Regions from separate parts of the Solibacillus sp. FSL W7-1436 genome, predicted to be linked through region 1. Evidence: a T-box and tRNA genes for the amino acid it is inferred to sense, from the RefSeq annotation. Region 1 holds a T-box; the other regions hold tRNA genes.
The links. The T-box of region 1 lies ahead of alaS (alanine--tRNA ligase). A T-box ahead of a tRNA ligase gene usually reads a tRNA of that ligase, here a tRNA-Ala.
Positions count from the first base shown of each region.

Region 1 (4,537 bases):
ATTATTGTAGTATTTCTCATGCTAATATTCAACTTAATAAAAACGAAAAAGGATGAAGACTATGAATAATCAGCGTTGGCTCGCAAAAAACTTCTTTATGTTCTTTATTACATGGGGTATTTTCCTGCCGTATTGGACAGGTTGGCTTATTAACGATAAAGGGCTTACGGTTTCGGAAGCGAGTATTATTATGGGCTTTGGGCTCGTTGCACGGGCTGTATCGACGATGTTTATCTTCCCGTTTGTATCGAAAGTAATGAGCAACAAAAATGTGCTGATCTTTTTTACGGCAAGTTCATTAATTGTGACGCTGCTATACATACCGATTAATTCATTCAGCGGCTTATTTTTCATGACATTGCTGTTCAGTGCTTTTTACCCGGCATTATTACCGGCTGTTGAGAGCAGTGCTTCCACATTAATGCAACATGGATCCATTCATTATGGGAAAGCGCGTTCGTTAGGATCTTTTGGGTTTGTCGTCGCTGTACTTATCATCAGTATGATCAGCGGGATGTACGGGGAGCAAATGATTTTGTGGATGATGATTTTAGGTTTAGCAGCATTGCTCATCATTCAATTCATGCCTGCACCTCAAGTTTTAAGTTTAGTGCCTGTAAGAGAGAACGGAAAAACGCTTTCAATGAAAGGACTATTTGAAGTAAAAAGCTTTATCATCGTATTATTTGTCGTCATTTTACTTCAGGGGGCACACGCATCGTACTATAATTATGGATATATTTATCTGCAGGATCTGAATGTCAATCCGTTTTATATCGGCATGATTTTAAATGTCGCGGTAATATTTGAAGTTCTTTATTTTTTTAAGGCTGATACAATTCTTACAAAATGGAAGCCTTCTTCGTTATTGCTTATTGCGGCAATTGGCTCGAGCATTCGTTGGATACTCGTCTACGCATTTCCGAATATGCCGATGTTTATCATATCTCAGGCACTTCACGCCCTGTCATTTGCGATGGCGCATTATGCCTTTATCCGCTATATTTCAAAAGCTTTACCACAGGAACAGATTCCCAATGCACAGGGGATATATTCGGCCCTTGCAATGAGTTTAAGTGCAGCGATTCTAACATTATTAGGTGGTGCACTTTATGAAATCGAGCCAGGTTTGGCGTTCTTGGGAATGACCATATGTACAGTGCCTGCAATTCTTTTAATTTTACTGACGAAAAAACGTTTTAATTATTAAGGAATGCCGATTGACAGCACGATGTCTATTTTTTATAATGAAGAGCATAATAAAATGAAAACGATGATGGAACAAGTACGTATGGACTTCGTGATCAGAAAGAGATTTCCCGGCTGAAAAAATCTCCCCGAATAAATACTGAAAGCTACTCCAGAGTGCAGCTAATCACTGCCGTCTGCTTACGTTACAAGCACTTGAGATATAATGCACAGCGCATTATAAATTAGGGTGGTACCACGAAATAATAGTCTTCGTCCCTTTACCGGGATGAAGGCTTTTTTTGTTTTCTTCAGCGAATCATTAAGATTTCCGGTGAACGAAGCACTTATTTACGTGAAGGTGTAATCAATTCGTACCAAAATTCATCGACTTCAGTAAAAATTAGGAGGAAAAAAATCATGACAACAAAAATTATGACAGGTTCTGAAATTCGTCGTCTTTATTTGAATTTCTTTAAAGAAAAAGGGCATCATATTGAACCATCAGCACCATTAGTTCCAATTAATGACCCTTCACTTTTATGGATCAACTCAGGAGTGGCGACATTAAAACCGTATTTTGACGGACGTATCATTCCAGATAACCCGCGCATTACGAATGCACAAAAATCGATTCGTACAAACGATATCGAAAACGTAGGGAAAACAGCGCGTCACCATACATTCTTTGAAATGTTAGGGAACTTCTCTATCGGGGATTACTTTAAAAAAGAATCGATTCATTACGCTTGGGAGTTTTTAACGGACCCAAAATGGATGGGCTTCGATCCTGAAAAGTTATCGGTAACAATCCACCCTGAAGATCAGGAAGCATATGACGTATGGCACAACGAAATCGGGATTCCGAAAGAGCGCCTAATCCGACTTGAAGGCAACTTCTGGGATATCGGAGAAGGTCCATCTGGTCCAAACTCTGAAATCTTCTATGACCGCGGTGAAGAATATGGTGTTGGGGCACCGGCAGAAGAAATGTACACAGGCGGGGAAAACGAGCGTTACCTTGAAATTTGGAATCTTGTATTTTCTCAATTCAACCATAACCCGGACGGCACATATACTCCGCTTCCAAAGCAAAACATCGATACAGGTATGGGTCTTGAACGTATCGTTTCAGTAGTACAAAACGTACCGACAAACTTTGATACAGACTTATTCATGCCGATCATCGAAAAAACAGAAACGTTTGCAAACCGGACATACAAACGTCCGCATGAAGTGGATTTAAAAGAAATTTTCGGATCGACGGAAGATGTGAATACACCATTTAAAGTAATTGCAGACCATATCCGTACAGTAGCGTTTGCTATCGGGGACGGCGCATTGCCATCGAATGAAGGCCGCGGCTATGTATTGCGCCGTCTATTACGTCGTGCTGTCCGCTATGCGAAAAAAATCGGTATCGAAAAGCCGTTTATGTTTGAATTAGTGCCGACAGTCGGAGAGATTATGCATGATTTCTACCCGCAAGTAAAAGAGAAGGAAGCATTTATTCAACGTGTTATTAAAAACGAAGAAGTACGCTTCCATGAAACACTGGATGGAGGATTAGCAATTTTCAACGAAGTTGCAGAAAGCCAAAAAGCAAAAGGCGAAACAGTTATCCCTGGTGCAGACGCATTCCGTCTATATGATACATTCGGTTTCCCGATTGAGTTAACGGAAGAGTATGCAGAAGAAGTTGGCATGACAGTTGACCATGAAGGTTTTGAAGCTTCTATGGAGCAACAGCGTGAGCGCGCACGTAATGCCCGTGCTGATGTGGATTCAATGCAAGTGCAAAATGAAGTGCTTTCAAATTTAACACAGCAGTCAACATTTATTTATGATGCATTTGAAGCTTCTGCAAAAGTTGCGGCAATCGTTGTCAACGGACAAGAAACTTCTACTGCTTCTGAAGGTGAAGAGGCGTTAGTGATTTTAACGGAAACACCGTTTTATGCTGAAATGGGTGGACAAATTGCCGATACTGGTATCATTGAAGCGGACGGATTCACGGCCATCGTAAAAGATGTTCAAAAAGCGCCGAATGGTCAGCCATTGCACACAGTTGTAGTGGAATCAGGTGAAATGAATGTCGGCGATATGGCTACTGCAAAAGTAGATGAAGCAAAACGTAAATTGATCCTTAAAAACCATACAGCAACACATTTAATGCACCGTGCATTAAAAGACGTATTAGGTGATCATGTAGCACAAGCGGGTTCTTATGTAGGTCCTGACCGTTTACGCTTCGACTTCTCTCACATTGGCGCTGCAACGAAAGAAGAGCTTGCACAAGTGGAGCGTGCAGTGAACGAAAAGATTTGGGAAGATATCGAAGTCGTTATTCAGGAAATGGATATCGATTCTGCAAAAGCGATGGGTGCAATGGCGCTGTTCGGTGAAAAATATGGTGATGTTGTCCGAGTTGTAGCCGTTTCAGACTACTCTATCGAACTTTGCGGTGGACTGCATGTAAGCCGTTCATCTGAAATCGGCATCTTTAAAATCGTATCCGAAAGCGGTATCGGTGCTGGTACTCGCCGTATCGAAGCTGTTACAGGAAAAGCTGCATATGAAGCGATTAAAGAAGAAGAAGCGATTTTAAATGAAGCAGCTGTTCTTTTAAAATCAAATGCTAAAGATGTGGCAACTCGTGTGGCGACACTTCAAGCAGATTATAAAGAACTGCAACGCGAAAATGATTCCCTGTCACAAAAAATTGCCAATGCACAAGCTGGCGCAGTATTGGATGCCGCACAAAAAATTGGTGAAGTGACAGTACTTGCAACTCGTGTAGAAGCAAAAGACAATAATCAGCTACGCCAAATGATGGATGATTTAAAAGAAAAAATGGAATCAGCCGTTATTGTTCTTGGTGCTGTCGATGGCGAGAAAGTAATGCTGTGCGCGGGTGTAACGAAAGATATCGTAGGTGGAAACTATCACGCAGGGAACATTGTGAAGCAAGTAGCTGAAGCATGCGGCGGTAAAGGCGGCGGTCGTCCGGATATGGCAATGGCCGGTGCAAAAGATGCTGCAAAACTGGAAGAAGCGTTAAATGCTGTTTACGAACATGTAAAATCTTTCTAAATATCTAAATTTTACTACTGGCATATTTGAAGTGCTTGCAGGAATAAGTTATAATGATATAAATGGAGATGGGAGAGTGTGCTTCATCTCCTCATTGCTGAAAGCGAGGTGCTGGTCTTGAGTTCTTTCGATAAAACAATGAAATTCAGTTTTCCAGAAGAATCCATGGAACAAGAAGTAAAGCAAGTGATGCTGAAGGTGTATACGGCTTTAGAGGAAAAAGGGTATAATCCAACAAATCAAATTGTAGGGTATT
Region 1 covers NZ_JBBOWV010000001.1:26,171-30,707, reverse strand. The annotation lists gene MKX73_RS00170 (MFS transporter) at 62-1,210, shown strand; T-box leader at 1,265-1,472, shown strand; gene alaS (alanine--tRNA ligase) at 1,609-4,281, shown strand; gene MKX73_RS00160 (IreB family regulatory phosphoprotein) at 4,399-4,537, shown strand, end outside.

Region 2 (4,537 bases), 340 kb from region 1:
ATGGGTGATAGCGTGCCTTTTGTAGAATGAACCGGCGAGTTACGATTACGTGCGAGGTTAAGTTGAGAAGACGGAGCCGCAGCGAAAGCGAGTCTGAATAGGGCGAATTAGTACGTGGTCGTAGACCCGAAACCAGGTGATCTACCCATGTCCAGGGTGAAGGTGAGGTAACACTCACTGGAGGCCCGAACCCACGCACGTTGAAAAGTGCGGGGATGAGGTGTGGGTAGCGGAGAAATTCCAATCGAACCTGGAGATAGCTGGTTCTCTCCGAAATAGCTTTAGGGCTAGCCTCGTGATTGAGAATACCGGAGGTAGAGCACTGTTTGGACTAGGGGGGCATCTCGCTTTACCGAATTCAGACAAACTCCGAATGCCGGATATTTATACACGGGAGTCAGACTGCGAGTGATAAGATCCGTAGTCAAGAGGGAAACAGCCCAGACCACCAGCTAAGGTCCCCAAGTAATCGTTAAGTGGAAAAGGATGTGGCGTTGCTTAGACAACCAGGATGTTGGCTTAGAAGCAGCCATCATTTAAAGAGTGCGTAATAGCTCACTGGTCGAGTGACGCTGCGCCGAAAATGTATCGGGGCTAAACGATTCACCGAAGCTGTGGATGCATACTTTGAGTATGCGTGGTAGGAGAGCGTTCTAACAGCGTTGAAGTCAGACCGGAAGGACTGGTGGAGCGGTTAGAAGTGAGAATGCCGGTATGAGTAGCGAAACATGGGTGAGAATCCCATGCACCGTATGACTAAGGTTTCCTGAGGAAGGCTCGTCCGCTCAGGGTTAGTCGGGACCTAAGCCGAGGCCGATAGGCGTAGGCGATGGACAACAGGTTGATATTCCTGTACCACCTCCTCACCGTTTGAGAAATGGGGGGACGCAGTAGGATAGGGTAAGCACGCCGTTGGTTGCGCGTGTTCAAGCAGTAAGGCGTGTATGTAGGCAAATCCGCATACTATAACGTTGAGCTGTGATGACGAGCTCGTATGAGCGAAGTTCCTGATTTCACACTGCCAAGAAAAGCCTCTATCGAGGTGAGAGGTGCCCGTACCGCAAACCGACACAGGTAGTCGAGGAGAGAATCCTAAGGTGTGCGAGAGAACTCTCGTTAAGGAACTCGGCAAAATGACCCCGTAACTTCGGGAGAAGGGGTGCTTCTTTGGGTGCATAGCCTAGAGAAGCCGCAGTGAATAGGCCCAGGCGACTGTTTAGCAAAAACACAGGTCTCTGCAAAACCGTAAGGTGACGTATAGGGGCTGACGCCTGCCCGGTGCTGGAAGGTTAAGAGGAGCGGTTAGCGCAAGCGAAGCTGTGAATTGAAGCCCCAGTAAACGGCGGCCGTAACTATAACGGTCCTAAGGTAGCGAAATTCCTTGTCGGGTAAGTTCCGACCCGCACGAAAGGCGTAACGATCTGGGCACTGTCTCAACGAGAGACTCGGTGAAATTATAGTACCTGTGAAGATGCAGGTTACCCGCGACAGGACGGAAAGACCCCGTGGAGCTTTACTGTAGCCTGATATTGAATTTTGGTACAACTTGTACAGGATAGGTAGGAGCCAGAGATCTCGGAGCGCCAGCTTCGAAGGAGGCGTCGGTGGGATACTACCCTGGTTGTATTGAACTTCTAACCCATGCCCCTTAGCGGGGTAGGAGACAGTGTCAGGCGGACAGTTTGACTGGGGCGGTCGCCTCCTAAAGAGTAACGGAGGCGCCCAAAGGTTCCCTCAGAATGGTTGGAAATCATTCGTAGAGTGTAAAGGCATAAGGGAGCTTGACTGCGAGACCTACAAGTCGAGCAGGGTCGAAAGACGGGCTTAGTGATCCGGTGGTTCCGCATGGAAGGGCCATCGCTCAACGGATAAAAGCTACCCCGGGGATAACAGGCTTATCTCCCCCAAGAGTCCACATCGACGGGGAGGTTTGGCACCTCGATGTCGGCTCATCGCATCCTGGGGCTGTAGTCGGTCCCAAGGGTTGGGCTGTTCGCCCATTAAAGCGGTACGCGAGCTGGGTTCAGAACGTCGTGAGACAGTTCGGTCCCTATCCGTCGTGGGCGTAGGAAATTTGAGAGGAGCTGTCCTTAGTACGAGAGGACCGGGATGGACATACCGCTGGTGTACCAGTTGTCTTGCCAAAGGCATCGCTGGGTAGCTATGTATGGACGGGATAAGTGCTGAAAGCATCTAAGCATGAAGCCCCCCTCAAGATGAGATTTCCCATTACGCAAGTAAGTAAGACCCCTGAAAGACGATCAGGTAGATAGGTTCGAGGTGGAAGTGCGGCGACGCATGCAGCTGACGAATACTAATCGGTCGAGGACTTAACCACATTTTATTGCACAAATTCAATGAACCGTTTATCCAGTTTTGAAAGAATGGAAATTTTTTCCAAGGGTTTCAAGACACAAGCTAGTCGAGGAAACGACTGAGTGATTGAAGGAGCGTACTCAAGTACGTGACTGAAAGAACGAGGGAAGTTGACGAAGGATAGCGCCGTGTATTGGAAGCCGTAATAGTGAAGTGATGATGGCAAAGAGGTCACACCCGTTCCCATACCGAACACGGAAGTTAAGCTCTTTAGCGCCGATGGTAGTTGGGGGCTTCCCCCTGTGAGAGTAGGACGTCGCTTCGCAAAAAAATTTGGAGGATTAGCTCAGCTGGGAGAGCACCTGCCTTACAAGCAGGGGGTCGGCGGTTCGAGCCCGTCATCCTCCACCATTTCTAAATGCCGGTGTAGCTCAGTTGGTAGAGCAACTGACTTGTAATCAGTAGGTCGAGGGTTCGACTCCTTTCGCCGGCACCATTTAGAGAGCCATTAGCTCAGTTGGTAGAGCATCTGACTTTTAATCAGAGGGTCGAAGGTTCGAGTCCTTCATGGCTCACCAGTTTTTATAGTTAAATACTGCTTAGCGGGTGTGGCGGAATTGGCAGACGCACTAGACTTAGGATCTAGCGCCGCAAGGCGTGGGGGTTCGACTCCCTTCACCCGCACCATTTTAATTTCATATTACTGTCAGAGTAAAAATATCTTAAGCATTTTGCGGAAGTAGTTCAGTGGTAGAACACCACCTTGCCAAGGTGGGGGTCGCGAGTTCGAACCTCGTCTTCCGCTCCAAAAATGCCGGGGTGGCGGAACTGGCAGACGCACAGGACTTAAAATCCTGCGGTGAGTGATCACCGTGCCGGTTCGATTCCGGCCCTCGGCACCATCTTTTATAAACAATATGCGCCCGTAGCTCAATTGGATAGAGCGTCTGACTACGGATCAGAAGGTTGTGGGTTCGACTCCTGCCGGGCGCGCCATATTATTTCGGAATGTAGCTCAGCTTGGTAGAGCACTTGGTTTGGGACCAAGGGGTCGTAGGTTCGAATCCTGTCATTCCGACCATTATTGGGGCCTTAGCTCAGCTGGGAGAGCGCCTGCCTTGCACGCAGGAGGTCAGCGGTTCGATCCCGCTAGGCTCCACCATATTTTTTGTAACCAAAATAAAGATCCTGGCGGTGTAGCTCAGTTGGCTAGAGCACTCGGTTCATACCCGAAAGGTCGTGGGTTCGACTCCCTCTGCCGCCATCTTAAAGGACCTTTAGCTCAGTTGGTTAGAGCAGACGGCTCATAACCGTCCGGTCACAGGTTCGAGTCCTGTAAGGTCCACCAGTTAACGTACAAATCATTTATAATGGAGGTATACCCAAGTCTGGCTGAAGGGATCGGTCTTGAAAACCGACAGGCGGGTAACACCGCGCGGGGGTTCGAATCCCTCTACCTCCTCCATTTTTACAAACTGGGTACTTAAAACAGGTTCAAACATTATATTATCGCGGGGTGGAGCAGTGGTAGCTCGTCGGGCTCATAACCCGAAGGTCGCAGGTTCAAGTCCTGCCCCCGCAACCAAATGGTCCCGTGGTGTAGCGGTTAACATGCCTGCCTGTCACGCAGGAGATCGCCGGTTCGATCCCGGTCGGGACCGCCATTTGTGGGTTTGTAGCTCAGTTGGTAGAGCATTAGATTGAAGCTCTAAGTGTCGGCGGTTCGATTCCGTCCAAACCCACCATATGCGGGTGTAGTTTAGTGGTAAAACCTCAGCCTTCCAAGCTGATGTTGTCGGTTCGATTCCGATCACCCGCTCCAGTTTTTAAATAGGGCCTATAGCTCAGCTGGTTAGAGCGCACGCCTGATAAGCGTGAGGTCGATGGTTCGAGTCCATTTAGGCCCACCATAGTATTATTCCGAAGTAGCTCAGTTGGTAGAGCATCCGGCTGTTAACCGGCAGGTCGCAGGTTCGAGTCCTGCCTTCGGAGCCATTTTTTCTATTTTTGGGGACATACTCAAGAGGCTGAAGAGGCGCCCCTGCTAAGGGTGTAGGTCGCGTAAGCGGCGCGAGGGTTCAAATCCCTCTGTCTCCGCCATCGGCCCGTTGGTCAAGTGGTTAAGACACCGCCCTTTCACGGCGGTAACACGGGTTCGAATCCCGTACGGGTCATACATAGAAAAACGGAAAACGCTAAGTACTGTTACGGTATTTAGCGT
Region 2 covers NZ_JBBOWV010000001.1:369,891-374,427, reverse strand. The annotation lists rRNA gene MKX73_RS01935 (23S ribosomal RNA) at 1-2,338, shown strand, start outside; rRNA gene rrf (5S ribosomal RNA) at 2,526-2,641, shown strand; tRNA gene MKX73_RS01925 (tRNA-Val) at 2,652-2,727, shown strand; tRNA gene MKX73_RS01920 (tRNA-Thr) at 2,737-2,812, shown strand; tRNA gene MKX73_RS01915 (tRNA-Lys) at 2,819-2,894, shown strand; tRNA gene MKX73_RS01910 (tRNA-Leu) at 2,919-3,003, shown strand; tRNA gene MKX73_RS01905 (tRNA-Gly) at 3,050-3,124, shown strand; tRNA gene MKX73_RS01900 (tRNA-Leu) at 3,130-3,218, shown strand; tRNA gene MKX73_RS01895 (tRNA-Arg) at 3,236-3,312, shown strand; tRNA gene MKX73_RS01890 (tRNA-Pro) at 3,321-3,397, shown strand; tRNA gene MKX73_RS01885 (tRNA-Ala) at 3,403-3,478, shown strand; tRNA gene MKX73_RS01880 (tRNA-Met) at 3,507-3,580, shown strand; tRNA gene MKX73_RS01875 (tRNA-Ile) at 3,588-3,664, shown strand; tRNA gene MKX73_RS01870 (tRNA-Ser) at 3,689-3,781, shown strand; tRNA gene MKX73_RS01865 (tRNA-Met) at 3,827-3,901, shown strand; tRNA gene MKX73_RS01860 (tRNA-Asp) at 3,905-3,980, shown strand; tRNA gene MKX73_RS01855 (tRNA-Phe) at 3,986-4,061, shown strand; tRNA gene MKX73_RS01850 (tRNA-Gly) at 4,065-4,138, shown strand; tRNA gene MKX73_RS01845 (tRNA-Ile) at 4,150-4,226, shown strand; tRNA gene MKX73_RS01840 (tRNA-Asn) at 4,236-4,311, shown strand; tRNA gene MKX73_RS01835 (tRNA-Ser) at 4,326-4,416, shown strand; tRNA gene MKX73_RS01830 (tRNA-Glu) at 4,419-4,490, shown strand.
Region 2: it has a tRNA-Ala gene. The T-box ahead of alaS (alanine--tRNA ligase) is inferred to sense a tRNA for this amino acid. The anticodon was not compared.

Region 3 (4,537 bases), 1.6 Mb from region 1:
GTAATAGCTCACTGGTCGAGTGACGCTGCGCCGAAAATGTATCGGGGCTAAACGATTCACCGAAGCTGTGGATGCATACTTTGAGTATGCGTGGTAGGAGAGCGTTCTAACAGCGTTGAAGTCAGACCGGAAGGACTGGTGGAGCGGTTAGAAGTGAGAATGCCGGTATGAGTAGCGAAACATGGGTGAGAATCCCATGCACCGTATGACTAAGGTTTCCTGAGGAAGGCTCGTCCGCTCAGGGTTAGTCGGGACCTAAGCCGAGGCCGATAGGCGTAGGCGATGGACAACAGGTTGATATTCCTGTACCACCTCCTCACCGTTTGAGAAATGGGGGGACGCAGTAGGATAGGGTAAGCACGCCGTTGGTTGCGCGTGTTCAAGCAGTAAGGCGTGTATGTAGGCAAATCCGCATACTATAACGTTGAGCTGTGATGACGAGCTCGTATGAGCGAAGTTCCTGATTTCACACTGCCAAGAAAAGCCTCTATCGAGGTGAGAGGTGCCCGTACCGCAAACCGACACAGGTAGTCGAGGAGAGAATCCTAAGGTGTGCGAGAGAACTCTCGTTAAGGAACTCGGCAAAATGACCCCGTAACTTCGGGAGAAGGGGTGCTTCTTTGGGTGCATAGCCTAGAGAAGCCGCAGTGAATAGGCCCAGGCGACTGTTTAGCAAAAACACAGGTCTCTGCAAAACCGTAAGGTGACGTATAGGGGCTGACGCCTGCCCGGTGCTGGAAGGTTAAGAGGAGCGGTTAGCGCAAGCGAAGCTGTGAATTGAAGCCCCAGTAAACGGCGGCCGTAACTATAACGGTCCTAAGGTAGCGAAATTCCTTGTCGGGTAAGTTCCGACCCGCACGAAAGGCGTAACGATCTGGGCACTGTCTCAACGAGAGACTCGGTGAAATTATAGTACCTGTGAAGATGCAGGTTACCCGCGACAGGACGGAAAGACCCCGTGGAGCTTTACTGTAGCCTGATATTGAATTTTGGTACAACTTGTACAGGATAGGTAGGAGCCAGAGATCTCGGAGCGCCAGCTTCGAAGGAGGCGTCGGTGGGATACTACCCTGGTTGTATTGAACTTCTAACCCATGCCCCTTAGCGGGGTAGGAGACAGTGTCAGGCGGACAGTTTGACTGGGGCGGTCGCCTCCTAAAGAGTAACGGAGGCGCCCAAAGGTTCCCTCAGAATGGTTGGAAATCATTCGTAGAGTGTAAAGGCATAAGGGAGCTTGACTGCGAGACCTACAAGTCGAGCAGGGTCGAAAGACGGGCTTAGTGATCCGGTGGTTCCGCATGGAAGGGCCATCGCTCAACGGATAAAAGCTACCCCGGGGATAACAGGCTTATCTCCCCCAAGAGTCCACATCGACGGGGAGGTTTGGCACCTCGATGTCGGCTCATCGCATCCTGGGGCTGTAGTCGGTCCCAAGGGTTGGGCTGTTCGCCCATTAAAGCGGTACGCGAGCTGGGTTCAGAACGTCGTGAGACAGTTCGGTCCCTATCCGTCGTGGGCGTAGGAAATTTGAGAGGAGCTGTCCTTAGTACGAGAGGACCGGGATGGACATACCGCTGGTGTACCAGTTGTCTTGCCAAAGGCATCGCTGGGTAGCTATGTATGGACGGGATAAGTGCTGAAAGCATCTAAGCATGAAGCCCCCCTCAAGATGAGATTTCCCATTACGCAAGTAAGTAAGACCCCTGAAAGACGATCAGGTAGATAGGTTCGAGGTGGAAGTGCGGCGACGCATGCAGCTGACGAATACTAATCGGTCGAGGACTTAACCACATTTTATTGCACAAATTCAATGAACCGTTTATCCAGTTTTGAAAGAATGAAAATTCTTTTACATAGGCTTTTTAAAGCCCACTATAGTGAAGTGATGATGGCAAAGAGGTCACACCCGTTCCCATACCGAACACGGAAGTTAAGCTCTTTAGCGCCGATGGTAGTTGGGGGCTTCCCCCTGTGAGAGTAGGACGTCGCTTCGCTAGAATATTGGAGGATTAGCTCAGCTGGGAGAGCACCTGCCTTACAAGCAGGGGGTCGGCGGTTCGAGCCCGTCATCCTCCACCATTTCTAAGTGCCGGTGTAGCTCAGTTGGTAGAGCAACTGACTTGTAATCAGTAGGTCGAGGGTTCGACTCCTTTCGCCGGCACCATTTAGAGAGCCATTAGCTCAGTTGGTAGAGCATCTGACTTTTAATCAGAGGGTCGAAGGTTCGAGTCCTTCATGGCTCACCAGTTTTATAAAATTATACATACTGTCAGATATAAAAGATCTTAAGCATTTTGCGGAAGTAGTTCAGTGGTAGAACACCACCTTGCCAAGGTGGGGGTCGCGAGTTCGAACCTCGTCTTCCGCTCCAAAATGCCGGGGTGGCGGAACTGGCAGACGCACAGGACTTAAAATCCTGCGGTGAGTGATCACCGTGCCGGTTCGATTCCGGCCCTCGGCACCATTTTATAATTCTTATCTCTAATAATGCGCGCCCGTAGCTCAATTGGATAGAGCGTCTGACTACGGATCAGAAGGTTGTGGGTTCGACTCCTGCCGGGCGCGCCATAATATATTTTTTACTGACATATTCGGAATGTAGCTCAGCTTGGTAGAGCACTTGGTTTGGGACCAAGGGGTCGTAGGTTCGAATCCTGTCATTCCGACCATTTTATGGGGCCTTAGCTCAGCTGGGAGAGCGCCTGCCTTGCACGCAGGAGGTCAGCGGTTCGATCCCGCTAGGCTCCACCATTTATATTTTATTCCCTTTGGAGGTATACCCAAGTCTGGCTGAAGGGATCGGTCTTGAAAACCGACAGGCGGGTAACACCGCGCGGGGGTTCGAATCCCTCTACCTCCTCCATTTTTAATATTTTTACTTCAGATGTTGGTCCCGTGGTGTAGCGGTTAACATGCCTGCCTGTCACGCAGGAGATCGCCGGTTCGATCCCGGTCGGGACCGCCATTTTTTTTATGGGTTTGTAGCTCAGTTGGTAGAGCATTAGATTGAAGCTCTAAGTGTCGGCGGTTCGATTCCGTCCAAACCCACCATACTATGGGCCTATAGCTCAGCTGGTTAGAGCGCACGCCTGATAAGCGTGAGGTCGATGGTTCGAGTCCATTTAGGCCCACCATAGTATTATTCCGAAGTAGCTCAGTTGGTAGAGCATCCGGCTGTTAACCGGCAGGTCGCAGGTTCGAGTCCTGCCTTCGGAGCCATTGGCCCGTTGGTCAAGTGGTTAAGACACCGCCCTTTCACGGCGGTAACACGGGTTCGAATCCCGTACGGGTCATATACACTTGAATGAAAAGACATTGCAAAATTTGCAATGTCTTTTTTGTTTTGTAATAATGTAAATCTCCACTGTTTGAAGAATGAACAGTAAGGTATTATTAAGATACAATAGAAGGGCTGTCTGGAATCAATTTCGAGGCATGCCCTTTCTGCATATAAACAGTGGGAGCAGGTGGAAAAGTGAATGCAATAAAAACAGGTAATAAAGCAGTTTACCCGATTATTTTTCCTTCTGATTATAGTGGATTGGGGAGTATAAACTGTTATGTCTACCAAAATGGAGAAGACTATACCTTAATAGATGCGGGTATTGAAGGTGGTGAATTTGAGCAATTCTTCTATCAGAAATTGAAGGAATATAAAATTGAAATTAACCAAATTACCCGTATTATTTTAACGCACTTTCATAATGATCATATCGGGGTAGTAAATCAAGTTACGAATGAATATCCGGTTCCAGTCTATGCCAGTAAAATCGCCATTCCCCGTCTGAAATGTGAAGATGATTATTTAATGCAGAAGCTTAATTTTTACTATAGGTTGTATGAGCAATACGGCGTACTGGAATTTGCCCGTGAACGAATGGCAAAAATGGAGCATACATTTCACAATAAAGAAAATGTAATGATCTATCCGCCAATTCTGCAACTGGAAGACGGACAGGAAATCGGTGGATTACATGTAGTTGCGGCTCCAGGGCATTCACCGGATTCGATCTGTTTGTTTGATGCGGAAACAGGCTGGTTATTTGCGGGGGACTTTTTGTTGGCCACGGGTATGACAAATGCTTTAATTGACCATGACGATTCAGGAAATATAACGAACCCGATCAGCCAATATATAGACTCAATTGATAAAATGAAAACTCACAATGTACGCACCGTGTTTGCAGGACATAAAGAGATTTATGAAAACTTGAATGATGTGATGGAGAAAAGCTTAAGTAAAATAGAATACAAGCTGCAAAAGGTTGTATCCAAAATTAGTGAAGGACATCATACTGCGAAACAATTAGGAGAAGTAATCTATGGTGTCCGCTTTGCGAAGTATTTTACATTTTTAATCTCTGACATTATCGGATTAACGCTCCTTGCAGAACAGCGCGGTTTGATTATACGTGAGTTACGGGGCGGTGAGTGGTATTTTACGGTGACAAAATTGATTGAAAACAAATGAAACAGCTGCCCGGGGGAGGTAGCTGTTTTTTTTATGGATCAGCATTTCCAACTCATATAAAGTACT
Region 3 covers NZ_JBBOWV010000001.1:1,603,383-1,607,919, forward strand. The annotation lists rRNA gene MKX73_RS08035 (23S ribosomal RNA) at 1-1,791, shown strand, start outside; rRNA gene rrf (5S ribosomal RNA) at 1,879-1,994, shown strand; tRNA gene MKX73_RS08045 (tRNA-Val) at 2,004-2,079, shown strand; tRNA gene MKX73_RS08050 (tRNA-Thr) at 2,089-2,164, shown strand; tRNA gene MKX73_RS08055 (tRNA-Lys) at 2,171-2,246, shown strand; tRNA gene MKX73_RS08060 (tRNA-Gly) at 2,297-2,371, shown strand; tRNA gene MKX73_RS08065 (tRNA-Leu) at 2,376-2,464, shown strand; tRNA gene MKX73_RS08070 (tRNA-Arg) at 2,492-2,568, shown strand; tRNA gene MKX73_RS08075 (tRNA-Pro) at 2,593-2,669, shown strand; tRNA gene MKX73_RS08080 (tRNA-Ala) at 2,676-2,751, shown strand; tRNA gene MKX73_RS08085 (tRNA-Ser) at 2,771-2,863, shown strand; tRNA gene MKX73_RS08090 (tRNA-Asp) at 2,890-2,965, shown strand; tRNA gene MKX73_RS08095 (tRNA-Phe) at 2,976-3,051, shown strand; tRNA gene MKX73_RS08100 (tRNA-Ile) at 3,058-3,134, shown strand; tRNA gene MKX73_RS08105 (tRNA-Asn) at 3,144-3,219, shown strand; tRNA gene MKX73_RS08110 (tRNA-Glu) at 3,222-3,293, shown strand; gene MKX73_RS08115 (MBL fold metallo-hydrolase) at 3,476-4,471, shown strand.
Region 3: it has a tRNA-Ala gene. The T-box ahead of alaS (alanine--tRNA ligase) is inferred to sense a tRNA for this amino acid. The anticodon was not compared.

Region 4 (4,537 bases), 340 kb from region 1:
ACTGCAGTTATTTCTGTTTCATCTAAAGGCGGCTCTTCATTAACATGCTCCTGCAATGTCGCAAGCTCCTCTTCCAAAATGCTACGTAATTGTTGTACTTGATTAATATCCATATTAAATCCCCCTTTTTCCATTAATAAGATATTACCTTTATGGGGATTTCTAAAACATCTTTTCTTATTTGTTTGCTGCATAAACGGTGATTACATCATGCAGAAATTGTGTAGCTCCGGGAGCGACACGCTCATCATAGTAAGCAGTAAACCGTTCATCGGATACATACATCTGCGCCAGGCCAATATGTGCTTCCGGGGTATATTTCGCCCAGGAGAAGCTTAGCCAGCGTTTATGAAGCTCCGCTGCTTCCATTGCTACGTCTGATGTTACGTCTCCGAACACAAGCGCTTCTTTTAAACGTTCAAACAATTGTTGTTCCAATTGCTGCATTGCATTATATTGCTCTTCTGACATATCCCTGAATTGTTTATTGCTCGCTTCCACTTGATCTTCGCCGTACTTATCTCGGATTTCCTGGCCATAGGTCTTTTCGTTTTCTTCTATTAATTTATTTTTAAACACATTAAACTTTTGTTCATTTGTCATCTTAATTTCCCCTTCCATCGTTTGGATTGTTTGTTCTATCGTTATTAGTAAGTCGTCGATATATCTTCTTTTCTTTTGTAATAGCTCGGATTGTTTCTTTAGTGCTTCTTTTACTTCATAATCAGGATGATCGAGCAATTTTTTTATTTCCTCTAACTTAAAATCAAGCTCCCTGTAAAAAAGTATTTGCTGTAACCGGTCAATATCCCCTTGGCTATACTGCCGGTAGCCATTTTCCGCAACAGCAGAAGGCTTCAGCAAACCGATTTCATCATAATAACGCAGTGTGCGTGCACTCACACCTGATAGCTTGACCAGTTCGTTAATCAGCACATGATCACCTCCTATTTAGTACTATAAAGGTTGACGCAACGTGAAGGTCAATAGTTAATTATATTTCCTTAATTAATTCTAAAAAAAAAGCTAACCCAATTTTTCAGGTTGCTTCAAATAATATTTTTTTCAAACTTGGGATAAACTCGAGCAAATAGCTTTCAGGCAGTGCAGACATCTGTTCTAGTCCAATATGTTTCACTTCATAATGACGTATATCATTTTCATAATGATAACCGGATACTTCAATTTTCTTTACTTTATGTGTCGCAAGCAATATAAATTGATTTAAGTTAGCAGAGTAAATACCGTCGAGTTCTTCCCGTTGAAGTGTAAACTTCTCGATTCCTCCTGTTAACTCATAAACAAATACATTTGCAAACTCATAATCCTTTATTTTTTCATTGTCTATACTGTACGGGATGACTCCAAGTGATGTTAATTGCGAAAACTTTGCGTTAATCCCTACTTCTTCCTCTAATTCGCGTACACCATCTTCAATCGTCTCCGTTGCCAGTATATGACCAGCTGCGGTAATATCAAACTGGTTTGGATAATCCTTTTTAGTTTTGTTTCTCAACTGTAAATAAATACGCCATTCAGAATTTGTTTTTTCAATAACCCAGCAATGAAACACTTCATGCCAATAACCTTTTGCATGAATGAGATCACGTTGTTCAATGCCCTTTTCCTTATAATATTGATCAAATACTTTTAATCGTTCATTCACAAGATCCGCTCCTTTTATACAAAAAAACGCTAAGTACATGTAACAGTACTTAGCGTTTTCCGTTTTTCTATGTATGACCCGTACGGGATTCGAACCCGTGTTACCGCCGTGAAAGGGCGGTGTCTTAACCACTTGACCAACGGGCCGATGGCGGAGACAGAGGGATTTGAACCCTCGCGCCGCTTACGCGACCTACACCCTTAGCAGGGGCGCCTCTTCAGCCTCTTGAGTATGTCCCCAAAAATAGAAAAAATGGCTCCGAAGGCAGGACTCGAACCTGCGACCTGCCGGTTAACAGCCGGATGCTCTACCAACTGAGCTACTTCGGAATAATACTATGGTGGGCCTAAATGGACTCGAACCATCGACCTCACGCTTATCAGGCGTGCGCTCTAACCAGCTGAGCTATAGGCCCTATTTAAAAACTGGAGCGGGTGATCGGAATCGAACCGACAACATCAGCTTGGAAGGCTGAGGTTTTACCACTAAACTACACCCGCATATGGTGGGTTTGGACGGAATCGAACCGCCGACACTTAGAGCTTCAATCTAATGCTCTACCAACTGAGCTACAAACCCACAAATGGCGGTCCCGACCGGGATCGAACCGGCGATCTCCTGCGTGACAGGCAGGCATGTTAACCGCTACACCACGGGACCATTTGGTTGCGGGGGCAGGACTTGAACCTGCGACCTTCGGGTTATGAGCCCGACGAGCTACCACTGCTCCACCCCGCGATAATATAATGTTTGAACCTGTTTTAAGTACCCAGTTTGTAAAAATGGAGGAGGTAGAGGGATTCGAACCCCCGCGCGGTGTTACCCGCCTGTCGGTTTTCAAGACCGATCCCTTCAGCCAGACTTGGGTATACCTCCATTATAAATGATTTGTACGTTAACTGGTGGACCTTACAGGACTCGAACCTGTGACCGGACGGTTATGAGCCGTCTGCTCTAACCAACTGAGCTAAAGGTCCTTTAAGATGGCGGCAGAGGGAGTCGAACCCACGACCTTTCGGGTATGAACCGAGTGCTCTAGCCAACTGAGCTACACCGCCAGGATCTTTATTTTGGTTACAAAAAATATGGTGGAGCCTAGCGGGATCGAACCGCTGACCTCCTGCGTGCAAGGCAGGCGCTCTCCCAGCTGAGCTAAGGCCCCAATAATGGTCGGAATGACAGGATTCGAACCTACGACCCCTTGGTCCCAAACCAAGTGCTCTACCAAGCTGAGCTACATTCCGAAATAATATGGCGCGCCCGGCAGGAGTCGAACCCACAACCTTCTGATCCGTAGTCAGACGCTCTATCCAATTGAGCTACGGGCGCATATTGTTTATAAAAGATGGTGCCGAGGGCCGGAATCGAACCGGCACGGTGATCACTCACCGCAGGATTTTAAGTCCTGTGCGTCTGCCAGTTCCGCCACCCCGGCATTTTTGGAGCGGAAGACGAGGTTCGAACTCGCGACCCCCACCTTGGCAAGGTGGTGTTCTACCACTGAACTACTTCCGCAAAATGCTTAAGATATTTTTACTCTGACAGTAATATGAAATTAAAATGGTGCGGGTGAAGGGAGTCGAACCCCCACGCCTTGCGGCGCTAGATCCTAAGTCTAGTGCGTCTGCCAATTCCGCCACACCCGCTAAGCAGTATTTAACTATAAAAACTGGTGAGCCATGAAGGACTCGAACCTTCGACCCTCTGATTAAAAGTCAGATGCTCTACCAACTGAGCTAATGGCTCTCTAAATGGTGCCGGCGAAAGGAGTCGAACCCTCGACCTACTGATTACAAGTCAGTTGCTCTACCAACTGAGCTACACCGGCATTTAGAAATGGTGGAGGATGACGGGCTCGAACCGCCGACCCCCTGCTTGTAAGGCAGGTGCTCTCCCAGCTGAGCTAATCCTCCTGGGTATTTGCTGATTACTCTTTCGTAACCGCATGTCCTTTCTCTTAAGGACAAGATTTATATTATCATTACTTTTTTTATAATGCAATACCTTTTTTGAAATTATTTTTATAAAATATATTTATTTCTAATTTTTCCATTATTCAACCGAGGTTGCGGATGAAAACGTTTACTTAGTATAACGAAATTCTAATATGTTTTACTAACTTTATCAAGACTTGTTTTTAATATTTATAAATCATTCTGATATAATTATTAATATTACTTATAGATATCAAGTGTTTTGGAATATACGACTACTTATTTATACATTTTATAGAGTAAAGCTGTCAAGAAAATGTTCGTACATTTATCATTGTTTTTAAAGTATTGATAGAATCCGTTTTTTAAAGAATTCCCACCTATTGGTTTCTCAATATACTCTTTATCCTTATATTATTTCCATTATTATCGAGGTTTTTTGTTATTCTATAATAATAATTTATCTATTTAAGGGCGCTTACAATTGCCTATTTCATTATATGGTGTTAATGCATACGGCAACTTTATTTGGATTATAAGATTCGAGCGTTAAATCCTTATTATTATCTATTAACTGCTTTTTACGGTGTTTTTTGATGAACCGGGTATTTTTATATCCCTATTTACATTAATGCTTGGAAATCGGTTTAAACACCCCTCTAATATAGCAGCAACTAAGCTTGTATACTCATAATCTCTACCATGATTAAATAACCGTAAACTCTCTGCTTCTTTTCCGCTCCTGCCTACTTGTATTGTTCTTTCTTAATCCCTGCACCTTCTAGTATAGTGATCCGGCGGGGAATTCTGCTTTTACAGGCAGTACCATTAAATAATATAAGTTTAAAATTGATTACCCTTTTGGGTTCATTATTATAAGACAGCATAATATTGTGTCAGAAATTATTCAGCCTTTAAATACAGCAGCATTGTTTAT
Region 4 covers NZ_JBBOWV010000001.1:365,324-369,860, forward strand. The annotation lists gene MKX73_RS01715 (TraR/DksA family transcriptional regulator) at 1-113, opposite strand, end outside; gene MKX73_RS01720 (MerR family transcriptional regulator) at 178-936, opposite strand; gene MKX73_RS01725 (NUDIX hydrolase) at 1,040-1,666, opposite strand; tRNA gene MKX73_RS01730 (tRNA-Glu) at 1,741-1,812, opposite strand; tRNA gene MKX73_RS01735 (tRNA-Ser) at 1,815-1,905, opposite strand; tRNA gene MKX73_RS01740 (tRNA-Asn) at 1,920-1,995, opposite strand; tRNA gene MKX73_RS01745 (tRNA-Ile) at 2,005-2,081, opposite strand; tRNA gene MKX73_RS01750 (tRNA-Gly) at 2,093-2,166, opposite strand; tRNA gene MKX73_RS01755 (tRNA-Phe) at 2,170-2,245, opposite strand; tRNA gene MKX73_RS01760 (tRNA-Asp) at 2,251-2,326, opposite strand; tRNA gene MKX73_RS01765 (tRNA-Met) at 2,330-2,404, opposite strand; tRNA gene MKX73_RS01770 (tRNA-Ser) at 2,450-2,542, opposite strand; tRNA gene MKX73_RS01775 (tRNA-Ile) at 2,567-2,643, opposite strand; tRNA gene MKX73_RS01780 (tRNA-Met) at 2,651-2,724, opposite strand; tRNA gene MKX73_RS01785 (tRNA-Ala) at 2,753-2,828, opposite strand; tRNA gene MKX73_RS01790 (tRNA-Pro) at 2,834-2,910, opposite strand; tRNA gene MKX73_RS01795 (tRNA-Arg) at 2,919-2,995, opposite strand; tRNA gene MKX73_RS01800 (tRNA-Leu) at 3,013-3,101, opposite strand; tRNA gene MKX73_RS01805 (tRNA-Gly) at 3,107-3,181, opposite strand; tRNA gene MKX73_RS01810 (tRNA-Leu) at 3,228-3,312, opposite strand; tRNA gene MKX73_RS01815 (tRNA-Lys) at 3,337-3,412, opposite strand; tRNA gene MKX73_RS01820 (tRNA-Thr) at 3,419-3,494, opposite strand; tRNA gene MKX73_RS01825 (tRNA-Val) at 3,504-3,579, opposite strand.
Region 4: it has a tRNA-Ala gene. The T-box ahead of alaS (alanine--tRNA ligase) is inferred to sense a tRNA for this amino acid. The anticodon was not compared.